DNA from 3 places in the Janthinobacterium sp. 61 genome. Region 2 is predicted to be linked to each of the others. Evidence: predicted binding sites of a transcription regulator. Region 2 holds the regulator's gene; each other region holds the start of a gene.
What was found. The regulator FNR, encoded in region 2, switches genes on or off when oxygen is low (the NO sensors DNR and NnrR bind a similar motif). The targets are predictions, from matches to a motif close to TTGATNNNNATCAA.

Region 1 (4,735 bases), 650 kb from region 2:
GAAACAGCCGCCCAGGCCCGCCCCCATAACAGCCCGTGCCAAAATCAGCTCGGCAAAGCTGTGGCCCCGGCTGAACAGCCACACGCCCAGGGCCGCCAGCGCCAGCAGCCCCAGTTGCACCGTGCGGGGGCCGTAACGGTCGAGCGCCATGCCGATCGGCAGTTGCACCAGCGCAAAGGCGAGAAAAAAGACGCTGGTCAGCAGGCCCAGTTGCGCTGGCGTCAGGGCGACAGAGGCCAGCAATTCCGCCGTCAGAACGGCATTGACGCCGCGCAGCAGGCACGACAGGTAATGACCGAGCGCAAACGGCAGGAACACCAGACAAAACACGGCCACGCCGGAACGGGAAGACGCGTCGGCGCCGTGCATGCTCAGGCGGCCTGTGCCAGGCGGATGATTTTATGCGGCAACTGCGGCATAGGCTCATCCGTTTCAAAGAAAAACCTGGCGTGGCCGAACGCGGGCTTTAAATCGTCCATCCACGTCGCTTCCGCATCGAACTTGGCATAAAACGGCCGGCGCACCCAATCCGGATTGCGCGCCTGCAAGAATTGCAGGGCAAACAGTTTTTCGCCGTTGATGGTGACGATGCCATCGATGACGACCTTGCCGTGAAAGGCACTCATGGACGGGCCGCGCACCGTGCGCGACAGGCCTGACACCATCTGGTAAGCGGCCTGGAAAATTTCATGCGCCTTCGCCAAGGGCAACTCGAAATAGCCGCGCGGCCCCGTGTCCCGTTCGACAAACATGTAATACGGAATCGCTCCCAGGCGCGTGCCCGTCTGCCACAGCTCCGCCCAGCTAGCCGGGTCTTCATTGATGTGGCGGATCAGCGGCCCCTGCATGCGCAAGGTGGCGCCCGTGGAGACGATGCGTTTCACCGCTTGTTGCGCGATGTCCTGGCGCAATTCCACGGCATGGCTGTAATGGCCCATCACGGCCAGGTTCTTGCCCGCCTTGACGATGCGCTCGAACAGGCGCAGCAAATCGTCCGCATCGCGGTCGGAGACAAAGCGCTGCGGCCAATACGCCACTGCCTTTGTGCCGATGCGGATGTTCTGGATGTGCTCCAGGCCCGGCTCCAGCAGCGGCTCCAGGTAGGCTGCCAGTTGGCGCGTATTCATGATCATCGGGTCGCCGCCCGTGATCAGCACATCCGTCACTTCCGGATGCATTTTCAGGTAGGCGGCCAGCTCATGCGATTCGCGCGCATCGAACTTCATGTCGTCCATGCCGACGAACTGGGGCCAGCGGAAGCAGAAGGTGCAATACGCGTGGCACGTCTGGCCCGCGCTGGGGAAAAATAGCACCGTTTGCGCATATTTATGCTGCAGGCCGCGCACGGGTGCATCGTTGATTTTCGGCACGTTATGCGTCATCTGCCCTGCCGGATGGGGATTCATGCCCAGGCGGATACCATGCACATAGGCATCGATGGCGGCCTTGTCGCGCTGCACCAGCACCAGATCGCGCAAGTGGGCGTACTGCTCGGGTGGCAGCATGTCGCGGTGGGGGAAAACGAGGCGGTAGATGGGATCATCAGGAATATTGTTCCAGTCGATCAGCTGGTCGAGCACATAGGCATTGGTGCGAAACGGCAAGACGTGCGAGACCACTTGCACGGCGACACGCTGCTCTTCCGGCAGCCATTTCCACTGCCGCGCCTGATGTATGGTTTGCCGCGTGTACGGCTTGAACTTGGGTGGAAACGGCTCGGTAATGAGTGCGGACACGATAGTCTCCTTGCCTATAAATAGCGATAACTTTCATGAAATTGGCCCTATATCGGTCAATTGCAGCCCCCTCAGGCAACGCCTGCTCGGCATGCTGTGAAAGTCATGATAATTCTTGCCATACAGAACCAAATTGCCACATATCAACAAGCATGCCGATACCTGGCTCGCTGCCTACAAGCAACTCTTTAGTTTGTTCCATCGCAATTTGATGGGGCCCTCGACGACGTAAATTACGGCTTGGCAACACATCCCTCGACATCACAAGGAGCTGTCATGAAACGCTTATTCACGGGTAGCCTGCTGTGCCTGGCATTTGCCGGCGGCAGCGTCAATGCCGCCGTCGAAGCAACGGAAAAAGACGCCATCGCCATGGCCGAACGGGGCGCCGCCTTCATGAAGGCGCATGGCAAAGAAGAGATGATGAAGAAAATCACGGCGAAAGACCCCGACTTCGTGCAAGGCTCGCTGTATGTGGACATGCGCGACATCAAGACGGGCATCGTGCTCGCCCACCCCATCAATGCTTCCATCGTGGGCAAGGATTTGACGGACGTGCCTGACGCGAATGGCAAGAAATATCGCCGTGAAATCATTGAACTGGCGCAAAAGCAGGGCAAGGGCTGGGTCGACTACCAGTACAAGAACCCCGTCAGCGGCAAGATCGAGCCAAAGACCACATATATCCTGCGCGTCAACGATGTGGTGCTGGAAGCGGGCATCTACAAGAAATAGAACCGGGACTGCGCGCACGAACGCCGTGCGCCGCCAGCGCTTGGAACAGCCATCGCCAGGAGTCAAGCATGCTCAATACATTACGCATCGGACCAAAATTATTGCTGGCGCCCGCCCTGGTCTTGCTGCTGCTGATACTCAGCTCGACCGGTGCCTGGTATGGCATGGTGCGGCAAAATACATCGCTGGAAAACATGGTGCGCGTGCGCATCACGCATTTGAAGGCGGCCGCCGACATACTAGGCGAGGCCAAGCAGGTGCACGGCAATATGTACCAGTTGCTGTCATGGACGAATGGCAGCTTCGCCAAAGCCCGCATCGACGCGCTGGAACAACAGATCAAGGCGCGCCACGCGGCCATCGGCACCCAGCTGGCCTCGCTGCGCGCCATGGCCACGGGCGCCGAGCGCACCCTGGTCGATGCCGCCATCACGGCCCTGGCCGGCTATCGCAAGGCTGTACTGGAAACCATGGAAATGGCGCAGATGGATCAGTCGATCGCCACCAATTCCATGCTCAAGGCGGAAACGCAATTCGGCCAGTTCAATACGCAGCTGGCGCAGCTGTCTGCCCTGGAAACGACGCTCAGCCGCCAGGCCCATGCGACGGCCAGCGCCGAGTTTCGCAGCCTGGGCTGGAGCCTGCTGCTGACCGTTCTGCTCTCCATCCTGGTCTCCATCGTGGTGACCATGCTGGTGCGGCGCGCCATGCTGGTGGAAATCCGCAGCATCGCCGACGCGGTGCAAGACTTGGCGGCGGGCAAGCTGATGTCCGGTGCGCCCAAGCAGGGCAATGACGAGATCGCCGCCACGTCGCGCGTGCTGGACCAGGCCATCGCCCACCTGAACCAGACCTTGCGTACCATCAGGGGCGCCGTGCAATCGATCGACGCGGCCTCGCGCGAAATTGCCGCCGGCAATCTGGATTTATCGGCGCGCACGGAACTGCAAGCCAGTGCGCTGGAAGAAACGTCAAGCGCCATGGAAGCGCTGACGCAAGCCGTCAATGACAACGCCGCCAACGCCCAGCTCGCTTGCGAGCTGGCGGGGCAAGCGTCCACCCTGGCCGTACACGGGGGAGTATCGATGCAGCAAGCGGTGACGACGATGGCGACGATACGCGCCAATTCGCGCCAGATTGTGGATATTATCGGCGTGATCGACGGCATTTCTTTCCAGACCAACATCCTCGCGCTAAATGCGGCGGTGGAAGCGGCGCGCGCGGGCGAACAAGGCCGCGGCTTTGCCGTGGTGGCGTCCGAAGTGCGCACCCTGGCGCAACGCTCGGCGCTGGCCGCCAGGGAAATCAAGACACTGATCGCCACATCCGTCACGACCATCGATGGCGGCAGCGTGGCCGTGCAGCAAGCGGGCGACAGCATGGGCGCCATCGTCGCCTCGGTGCAGCAAGTCCATGACATCATCCAGCGCGTAAAACAGGCCAGCGCCGAGCAGGCGTCGGGCATCACGGAAGTCAACCAGGCCGTCACGCAAATGGATGACGTCACGCAGCACAATGCGGCCCTGGTGGAACAGGCGGCAGCGGCGGCAGCCAGTTTGCAGGACCAGGCCGTCAAATTGTCGGCGGCAGTCAGCGTCTTTACCCTGGATAACGCCACGCCAACGACGCCCGCCAGCGTAGACGATGAAGTCTTCCTGAATCCGGCCAGGAAACCGGGCCAGGACAGACGCGCTGTGCACAGCCCGCTGCGAAGCATGCCCGGCCTGCGCGGCGCCAAGGATGCGCCGCAGCGCCAGCGTGGCCAGATGCGCGATTAACTGGCAGGTGTGCGCATGGGCTTGCTCAGGTAGCGCGAACCGGCCAGCACGAAGCGCCACGGCGTCTCCATCGCCCTGGAGATGCCGATGCGCGGCCCCGCCTGCACTGTCAGTTCATCCTCGCGGGCCAGCAGCATGAACGGTGGTGCATCGAGCGCCAGGCGATTCTGCAGGTGGCTCACACCGAGCGCCTGGCACACCTTGCCCGGCCCCGAACACAGCAGCCGCAGATCCTCGACGCCGCGCCGTTGGCGCATGGCATCGAGTCCCGCCAGCGGCTCGATGGCGCGAATCAGCACGCCTGCCCCATGGCCCGCTTCGCGGCACACAAAATTCAAACACCAATGGATGCTGTAGGAGCGGTAGACATAGGCGTGTGCGGGCGGGCCGAACATGGCGGCGTTGCGCGGCGTCATGCCGCCATACGTGTGCGAAGCGGGGTCCAGCCGGTCATACGCTTCCGTTTCCACGATGCGCCCGCCCACG
Region 2 (4,735 bases):
ACCACCACTTCGCCGCTCTCGGTGAACTTGATGGCATTGCCGGCCAGGTTGACGAGGATTTGCTGCAGGCGCTGGGCGTCGCCCACGAGGCGCCGCGGCACGTCGGGCTCGACGGCGATGGCCAGTTCCAGCTCCTTCTCGCCCGCATTCATCGTCATCGTCGTGGCCAGGGTATTCATGACTTCGTCAAGGTCGAACTCGACGGGCGACAATTCCATGCGGCGCGCTTCGATCTTCGAATAATCGAGCACGTCGTTGAGGATGCCCAGCAGCGACTGGCCCGCCACGCGCACCATGGTCAGATACTTGCGCTGTTCCGTGTCGAGCCTGGTATTGCCCAGCAAATAGACCATGCCCAGCACGGCATTGAGGGGCGTGCGGATTTCATGGCTCATGTTGGCCACGAAGTCGCTCTTCGCCCGGTTGGCCGCCTCGGCCCGGTCGCGCTCCAGTTCCAGTTCCGCCGCGCGCGATTCGAGTTCCTGCTGCAGGCGGTCGCGTTCGCACATCAGGCCGTTGAACGCCTCCGTCAGTTCGCCGATCTCGTCGCGCTGCTGCACTGGCACGGGCGTGAAGCGGCTGCCGCTGGTGCGCAGGGCCAGCAGGGTATCGCGCAGGCGCACCAGCGGCGACAGCAGGCGCACGGTAACCCAGCCCAGAACAAAAGCGGCCAGCAGCGAAGCGAGGATGCTCCACAGCACCAGCCGGTACAGCACGCCATCAAACGGTTCGAAGGCGTCCTCGATGGGTAGCGAGGCGGCCAGCAGCCAGTTCACCGATTTCAGGCGCTTGAAGCTGTTGACGGCCGTGATGCCGCGGCTGTTGGTGCTGACCATGCTGCCTTCGCCATCGTCCTTCAGCATCTGGGTGGTCGTCAGGTTGGCGTTCGGCTGGCGCGGCTGCAGCAAACGGCTGGTATCGGGGTGCAGCACGTAGCGCGGCACGGCGCCGCGCGTGAGAATGAAGTAATAGCCGCTCTTGCCGATCTTTTCCGAGCGCAGGCGCCCCAGCAGGTTGTCCTTGTACAGGCGCAGCACGCCGATCACCACACCGGCCACCTGGCCATCGGCGGTGAGCACGGGCGCCACCATCTGCACGATGGGCATGCCGCTCGATTTGCCCAGCATCGGCTCGGTGATCATGGGCTGACGTGTACGCAGGACGGTCTGGAAATACTCGCGCTCGGCAACGTTGATGCCGGCGCGGCCCGTGACCAGCGGCATGTCGGCCACGATGGCGCCTTGCGCATCGAGCACCAGCACGTCGTCGAACAGCACCAGCATCGAGCGGCGCGCATAGTATTCGCGCAGCTTGGCGGGTTGGGCGATCAATTCCGGCGGCTGCTGCCTGGCCGTCAGGGTGACGATTTGCAGCAGCATGCCCAGCTTGTCGTCGAGCTCGGCGGCGGTGCGGGTGATCAGGGCAGATTGCTGGCTCAGCAGTACTCGCGTGAAGTCAGCGCGCATGTGCTGCAACTGGATCATGGTGACCAGTGCGATCATGGCGATCGAGGTCAGGCTGGTGGCCAAGGCGACTTTTGCTTTGATGCCGAGAGGCTTCATGATTTCCTTTTCAGTACCGGGCGGCACAGGCGGCAGATAATGCTGTCAGGAATTTTCCTATCAATACATCAACTTGGCAAGCGGTGCCGCGCAAATTGCCCTCGCTGCAAGGGCTTTTGACGATGTTGCCATATAATTAAAGTCAGAACGTCGTTTATTCAGCGCAATTGCGGTGAAATTGGCACACGGCAACCGTGTATGCAGTAAACTCGGTATTGCATTTTCTAAAAGGTACCGACATGACTGAAGCGCTCCTCACTCCCACCTTGCCCACAGTGACCGTGGAAGCGTTGCGTGCGCGATGCTCGACCTGCAGCATGCATCAATTGTGCCTGCCGATGGGCCTCGATGTGGGCGACATGGACAGGCTGGATCAGATCATCGGTCGCCGCCGCAAGATCGTGCGCGGCGCCTCGCTGTTCCGCATCGGCGACTCGTTCCAGAACCTGTACGCGATCCGCCTGGGGCACTTCAAGACGTACCAGATCAATCCGGGTGGCGAAGAGCAGGTGACGGGCTTCCAGATGGCAGGAGAACTGCTGGGCATGGACGCCATCAGCGCCGACCGCCACCACTGTAATGCGGTGGCGCTGGAAGACAGCGAAGTGTGTGAAATCCCGTTTTCCAGCCTGGAACAATTGCTGGGCAGTATGCCTACCCTGCTGCGCCATTTCCACCGGATGATGAGCCAGGAAATCACGCGCGAGCAAAGCGTCATGCTGTTGCTGGGCAATATGCAGGCGACACAGCGCTTTGCCGCCTTCATCGTCAACCTGGCCTCGCGCTATGAGGCGCGCGGCTATTCGGGCAGCAATTTCCAGCTGCGCATGTCGCGCGAGGAAATCGGCAACTACCTGGGCCTGACCATCGAAAGCGTCAGCCGCTTATTGTCGAAATTCAAGAAGGAAGGCTGGCTGCGCGTCTCCAACCGCGAGATCGAGATCTTGCAGCCGGCCAAGTTGAAGGCCATTACGGCCGGTACGGACGTCTGCAAGTAAGTCTTACAGCTCTTCATCCGCGTGCAGCGCGATGCTGCGCTGCAGCGGCCAGGTCCAGATGCCGGACAGGCGCCACTCGCGTTTGTCGTTTTCCACCAGCACTTGCCAGCGGCTGCGCTCGAGCATCGGCAGCGCTACCGAGAAGTTGCCCGCCGCATCGGGCTGCACCAGCAGCTTGATATCTTTTTCCGGCAAGGTCGCATGCGCCAGATGCAGCTGCAGCGGACCCTGGTAAGCCTTGCCGAAGCTGTGCACGGAGCCACTGAGGCGCGCTGACGCCACGTCATACGACAGGCTGGTATCCATCGCCAGGTCGCTGGCGACAGTATCGCGCCGCAAGTCCTGGTTGATCGCCTTTCCCTGCTTGTAGTAATCGCCCACCACCAGCGCATCAGGCTGCGTAAACGCGATATAGCCCATGAAGCTGCCGACGACCACGGACAGGCCGGGACCGATCATCAGCAGCCATGGCCAGCGATGCTTGTACCACGGGGCAACGGGGGCTTGCAGCTTGAGACTGTCGGACATGATATTTCTCCTGTTTAATCGGCCAATCCCCATCCGGGGACTGGCCTTCCTACATTAGCGCGGTACGATGAATACCGCGCTTTCACGCACATGCAACGATGGGTCGTCCAGCGAGTGCAATTCGATCGCAATCTTGTTCGAGCCCTTCTCGCCCACGCCGTGCGGCACGCGCAGGCGGATCGGCCAGCCCAGCGTTTCCGTCGGCTGCAAGGTTACTTCTTCGCGCGTCAGCAAGGTCAGGCCCGGCAAGCCGGAAGCGCTGATTTTAAAATGCTGGGTTTGCTCCGAGGTGTTCATGATCTGCAAGCGGTAAACGTTTTCGATCATGCCGTCTTCCACTTCGCGTCCCATCGAACCGCGGTCGCGGATCACGTCCATTTTCAGGGGCGTGCGCAGGGCCAGCGAGGTACACACGGCGATGATGATCAGGGCCAGGATGGAAGTGTAGATCAGCACGCGCGGGCGCATGGCGCGCTGGCGGATCTGCTTCGAACTGAAGTTGTTTTCCATCGCATGGTCGGTACTGTAGCGTACCAGTCCCCGCGGCCGGTCGACCTTGTCCATCACGCTGTTGCAGGCGTCGACGCAGGCGGCGCAGCCGATGCATTCATACTGCAGGCCGTTGCGGATATCGATGCCGGTCGGACACACTTGTACGCACAGGGTGCAGTCGATGCAGTCGCCCAGCTTGTCGTTGTTGCCGGCCTTCTTGCTGATGGCGCCACGCGGTTCGCCGCGCTTGGCATCGTAAGTGATGATCAGGGTGTCCTGGTCAAACATGGCGCTCTGGAAGCGCGCGTAGGGGCACATGTATTTGCACACCTGCTCGCGCAGCCAGCCCGCGTTGCCGTAGGTTGCCAGGCTGTAGAACAAGACCCAGAACCATTCCCAGGGACCGAAATTGAGGGTGGTCACCTCGCGCGCCAGTTCCTTGATCGGCGTGAAATAGCCGACAAAGGTAAAGCCCGTCCACAGGGCGATGGCGCCCCATGCCAGGTGCTTGGCCGTTTTCTTGAAAGCCTTGCGCACGGAGGGTCCCTGCTTGTCGAGGGCCATGCGCGCGCTGCGCGTGCCCTCGATGCGGCGTTCGACCCACAGGAAGATTTCCGTGTATACCGTTTGCGGGCAAGAGAACCCGCACCACACCCGCCCGGCGATGGCCGTGACGAGGAACAACAAATACGCACAGATGATCAGCAGGGCCGCCAGATAGATGAAATCCTGGGGCCACAGCACGACGCCGAAAATGTAGAACTTGCGCGTGGTCAAATCGAACAGCAGGGCTTGCCTGCCATTCCAGGTCAACCACGGCAAGCCGTAGAACGCCAGCTGGGTAAGCCATACGCATACCCATCGCCAGGTAGCGTAGCGTCCTTTGGCCTCGCGAGGGTAGATTTGCTCGCGGGCCGCATACATCTTGATGACTTGAGGTTCCATTACGTCATTTCACGGGCGTCTGGGGATTCGACAGGCTCCAGACATACGCCGACAGCACGTGTACCTTGGACTCGCCGAGGAAATCGCTGAAGGCCGGCATGGTGTTGTTGCGTCCCTTGCGGATGGTTTCCATGATGGTATCGGCACTGCCGCCATACAGCCAGATCTTGTCCGTCAGGTTAGGCGAACCGAGCATCTGGTTACCCTTCG
Region 3 (4,735 bases), 4.1 Mb from region 2:
CCGCCGGCACCGATGCCCTGAACGCCTTCAGCGAACTGTCGCAACGCCACGTGGACAGCTACCAGCGCGCCCGTCCCTTTCTATCACCGGCCGAAGACGCGCGCGAACGGCTGCTCGATGCGCAGCGCCACGCCGCGCAAGCGGATGTCGCGCGCCTGACGCAAGCCGTGCGCCTGTACCTGCAGGCGCTGGGCCGGCTGGCGCAAGCCGATGCGTATGACGTGCAGCCCGAACTGGCTGGTGCTGGCGCCGCCATCCGCGCCTGGCCTGGCAGCGGCATCGACGACCGCCATGTCAGCGCCTACACCCTGTTGCTGCAGCAACTATCGCGCCTTGGCGGCGCGGCCAGCCAGCAGGCGCACCTGGCACAAGTGCTGCACGACGGCGACGCGCCGCTGCAAGCCCTGCTGGCCGCGCTCGACAACTTGCTGCTGCTGTACGACAAAAGCGGTGATAACGAGCGCGACATCGTGCTCGGCTTGCTGGACGTGGACATCGCGTATGCCGACACGCCGCAGCAGCGCCTGCTGGCCGTGCTGGCGAAAAACATGCAGCAAAGCAAAGCCGAGGAATATCGCCTGATTGGCCTGCGCCATACGCTGGCGCGCCGGAAACTGGCGGCACTGGGGCGCGAACACGCCCAGCTCGCTGCCGCCCTCACCACCACGGAGGCACGATGGACGGATCGCTAAGCAGCGAACGACGCGAAGCGGCTCTCAGCAGCGCCATGCGCGTCGAGCAACTGGCCGATAGCCTGTCGCAGGCGGCCATCACCCTGCATGGTGCCGTCATGCGCGCCATCCGCAAGCGCGCCAGCCAGGGAGAAAACGGTATCAGCCACAGCCAGGCACAGGCCGTCTTCGCCCTGGAAGTGGCACTGCGCCAGCAAGCCAACCAGCTGTATGCCGATGCCGCCGGGCATACGGTGGCCGGCCTGGAAACGGCGCAGCGCCACCTCAGCGGCCTGCTCGACACGGTGCGCCTGCGTATCGCCCGCAACGACGACGTGCGGCACTGGATCAGCCTGGCGACGAGCTTGTTGCACCTGGGCAGCGCCGTCCTCGCCGGCAATCCCGAGCGCATCCTCGGCACCCTGGGCAAGGTACGTGAGCGGTTGCAGGAGATGGCGCCGGACTGATTGAATTTGGCCGGCGAGCGCCTATACTGGGACGTCCCGGCCTGGCAATCGTGTCGGCGGGCCAACCAGAGGAGGCCAATATGCGTATCGAACCGTATTTGCAATTCAATGGAAATTGCGCGCAAGCGCTGGAATACTACCGCCAGCACCTGCATGGCGACAGGCTGTACCTGATGCCGTATCGGGGCTCGCCAGCCCAGGACCAAGTCAAGGAAGACTGGTACGACAAGATCATGCACGGCTCCGTGCAGTTGGGTCCCACCATGCTGATGGGCTCGGACGGTGGATGTACCGAAGATGGCGCCAAGGGCATGAGCGGCAGCGCCGTCTGCCTGACCCTCGACACGCCCGAGGAAGCGGAACAGGCCTTCAACGCGCTAGCGCGGGACGGCAATATCCAGATGCCGCTGGAGGAAACATTCTGGGCCAAGCGCTTCGGCATGCTGAAAGACCAGTTCGGCGTCGCCTGGATGGTCAACTGCCTGAAGGACCCAGCTTAGAACGGCCCATGCCTGCCTGCGTCGCGTCAAACGCGGCGCAGGTAGTGGCGCAAGCAGAGCTGCCAATCTTGGATTACCATGATGACAATAAGCTCTTACCGGGTGATGACCATGAATGGATTGCCGCAAGACCAGCTGCAGCACCTGCAAGGCGTGCTGGAGCAACGCAAGCTGGCGTTGCTGGAACAGATAGAGAACGAAGCGGCCGAAGCGGATGCGCGCGCCTCGCTGCTCAATGAAATCGAAGCCTCGCCGGCCGACAACGCCAGCGTGCGCACCTTGAACGACCTCGTCAGCGAAGCGGCCGAGCACAATCAGGCACAGCTGGCCATCATCAAGCACGCACTGGTCAAGGTTGCCGATGGCAGCTACGGCCTGTGCGACAACTGCGGCGAAGCCATTGGCCTGTCGCGTCTGAATGCGCGCCCCGAGGCGCTCCTGTGCATCGATTGCCAGACACGGCTGGAAAAAGCCCAGCGCTCGCCACCATGACTGCGCAACAACAAAGGGCAAGGCATCACTACCCTGCCCCCTGTTGTCTAGCAACTGCCATCCGTCTGTCCGCCAGCGTCTGTGTGCCGGCTGGGTGGACGGGTCTCCTCTACTGCCATTGCCCTGCTGCAAGCTGCACGCTTGCCTGACTCAGCTCGCCTGACTCAGCTTGCTTGACTCAGCTTGCTTGACTCAACTTGCTTGACTCGGCTTGATTAACTCATGTGCTGTCCGCCATTGATGGCGATGTTTGCGCCCGTGACGAACGCCGCCTCGTCCGACGCCAGGTAGGCCACCAGGGCCGCCACCTCGTCCGGTTCGCCCAGGCGACCCAGGGGAATTTGCGGCAAAATCTTCGTTTCCAGGATATCGGCTGGCACGGCCGTCACCATCTGCGTGCGCAGGTAGCCGGGCGAGACCGTGTTGACGGTGATGCCGTGGCGCGCCACTTCCAGCGCCAGCGCCTTGCTGAAGCCATGCACGCCCGCCTTGGCGGCCGCGTAGTTGCACTGGCCAAATGCGCCCTTCTGGCCATTCACGGACGAGATATTGATGATGCGGCCCCAGCGCTTGGCCAGCATCGGTTCGAGCACCTGCTTGCTCATGTTGAACAGGCTGTCGAGATTGGTGCGCATGACCTCGGCCCAGTGCGGCAATTCCATCTTGCGCATGCTCTGGTCGCGCGTGATGCCGGCGTTGTTGACCAGCACGTCGATGCGGCCAAACTGCGCCAGCACGCCTGCCACGGCTACGCTGCAGGCATCGAAATCGCTCACGTCGAGCGGCAAGGGATGAAAATAATACTGCTGCGCCTGTTGCTCGTCGAGCCAGCTTCCGACGCGCGCATTGCCAGGCGTGTGCGCCGCCACGACGGCAAAGCCCGCCGCATACAGCCGGCGGCACAAGGCCGTGCCCAGCCCACCCATGCCGCCTGTGACCAGCGCTACCTTCTGTTCCCTCATTGCTGTCCCTCCCCGCTTGTTATGGTTATTCTGCGTGGGATCAAGTGTAGGAGCAGTTCTTATCGCCAGCTTTGCGCCAGATCAAGTGCTCAGCCTGATGCAGTCGTGCGCGGCCGGCACCCCGGATTGTGCCAGAATGGCCACTACTGCACAGCGAGAGGCCAGGCCATGACGTATAAGACCGTATTGCTCCACATCGACGACAGCGCCGGGCGCGCAGCCCGCATCGAAACGGCCGCCAGCATCGCCCAAGCTTGCGGCGGCCACCTGACGGGCGTAGCGCTGACGGGCGTGTCGCGCCTGCTGTACCAGAACCAGCCCGACCTCGATGCCGACCCGAACCTGAGCTTGCACCTCAATTTCCTGCGCGAACGGGCCACGCGCGCCCTCGACGGTTTCGAACAACAGGTGCGCGCGGCCGGCGTCGCCTCGTTCGAACAGCGCGTGCTCGACGACGAGGCGGCGGGCGGCATCAGCCAGCTGGCCCGCTATGCGGACCTGGTCGTCATCAGCCAATACAATGCCAAGGATAAATCGCCGTCCGTGATGCGCGACTTTCCCGCCTATGTGCTGCTGCATTCGGGCCGCCCCGTGCTGATCGTGCCGTATGCGCCGCCGCTTCCCCTGCTGGCGCCGCCGGCGGCCGCGCGCAATGTGCTCATTTCCTGGAATGCCAGCAAGGAAGCGAGCCGCGCAGTGAGCGCCGCCCTGCCCCTGCTGCAGCGCGCGGGGCAAGTCCACGTAGCCATCTTCGATGCCCAGGTGCATGCCACCGAGCATGGCGAACAGCCGGGCGCCGAGCTGACGCACTACCTGGCGCGGCACGGCGTGGAGGCGCGCCTGCATTTGCTCGATGGCGGTGGCGTGCGGCGCGGCGATATCGGCGAAGCGCTGCTGTCGCAGGCGGCCGACCTGTCGGCCGATTTGCTGGTGATGGGAGCGTATGGCCATTCGCGCTTGCGCGAGACCATCCTGGGCGGCGTCACGCGCACGATACTGCAAAGCATGACGATCCCCGTGCTGATGGCGCACTAGGCCTTGGGAGAGACGGCAGGGCTAACCGCCCTGCCAGGGCTGGCTGCGGATCTTCGCCACCTGGCGCTGCGTCAGCCACTGCCACAGCTGCAGAGCGGCGTCCTGCGGCAGGGCTGACATATGGCGCGGACTGGCCAGGGCGATTTCGCAATCGCGGTCCGACCATTCCTCGAAAGTAACTTCGCCTCCGCTAGCGACCTCGACCTGATACATCAAGCCGTCGTCGTAGCCAAAGCGTAACAAGACAGCGGCCGGACTACCGTCCGGCGTGACGCCGCCGCGGTAGACTTCGGCCAGCGCATCGGCCAGCTGTGCCGGCGAGGGCGCGCAGATGTCGCGCCCATCGGCCCGTGTCAGAATGAACCATGCCTGTGTCATGACGCGACCTCCTATTCATACTCGTTAGCATGCGAGGCAAGTACTACAGGCAGTCACCTTGGTCCAGTGTCACTACGGGCGCGCGGAAACTATCCCTGTCGGCATTGATTACCAATACTAACAAGGATCATACCTAAAATTCGTACGGCGCGGCATTTAAGCATATTGCACGGCTGGTGCGCAGGCTCACGCCACCAGCACGGGAATGCTGAGCGGATCAAAGTCGTACC

Region 1: the regulator FNR is predicted to act here: its motif matches at 1,870-1,883, upstream of CLU92_RS17075 (KamA family radical SAM protein).
Region 3: the regulator FNR is predicted to act here: its motif matches at 3,164-3,177, upstream of CLU92_RS01205 (universal stress protein).

The regions. Positions count from the first base shown of each region.
Region 1 covers NZ_PJMQ01000001.1:3,749,184-3,753,918, forward strand. Annotated here, with positions in the region: gene CLU92_RS17070 (nitrate/nitrite transporter) at 1-369, opposite strand, end outside; gene CLU92_RS17075 (KamA family radical SAM protein) at 372-1,736, opposite strand; gene CLU92_RS17080 (cache domain-containing protein) at 2,013-2,471, shown strand; gene CLU92_RS17085 (methyl-accepting chemotaxis protein) at 2,540-4,249, shown strand; gene CLU92_RS17090 (DNA-3-methyladenine glycosylase) at 4,246-4,735, opposite strand, start outside.
Region 2 covers NZ_PJMQ01000001.1:4,397,772-4,402,506, reverse strand. Annotated here, with positions in the region: gene CLU92_RS19925 (response regulator) at 1-1,562, opposite strand, end outside; gene fnr (fumarate/nitrate reduction transcriptional regulator Fnr) at 1,802-2,560, shown strand; gene CLU92_RS19915 (FixH family protein) at 2,564-3,088, opposite strand; gene ccoG (cytochrome c oxidase accessory protein CcoG) at 3,143-4,525, opposite strand; gene ccoP (cytochrome-c oxidase, cbb3-type subunit III) at 4,530-4,735, opposite strand, start outside.
Region 3 covers NZ_PJMQ01000001.1:251,840-256,574, reverse strand. Annotated here, with positions in the region: gene CLU92_RS01230 (hypothetical protein) at 1-692, shown strand, start outside; gene CLU92_RS01225 (hypothetical protein) at 677-1,138, shown strand; gene CLU92_RS01220 (VOC family protein) at 1,219-1,638, shown strand; gene CLU92_RS01215 (TraR/DksA family transcriptional regulator) at 1,717-2,130, shown strand; gene phbB (acetoacetyl-CoA reductase) at 2,346-3,092, opposite strand; gene CLU92_RS01205 (universal stress protein) at 3,261-4,127, shown strand; gene CLU92_RS01200 (hypothetical protein) at 4,149-4,505, opposite strand; gene CLU92_RS01195 (glycine zipper domain-containing protein) at 4,692-4,735, opposite strand, start outside.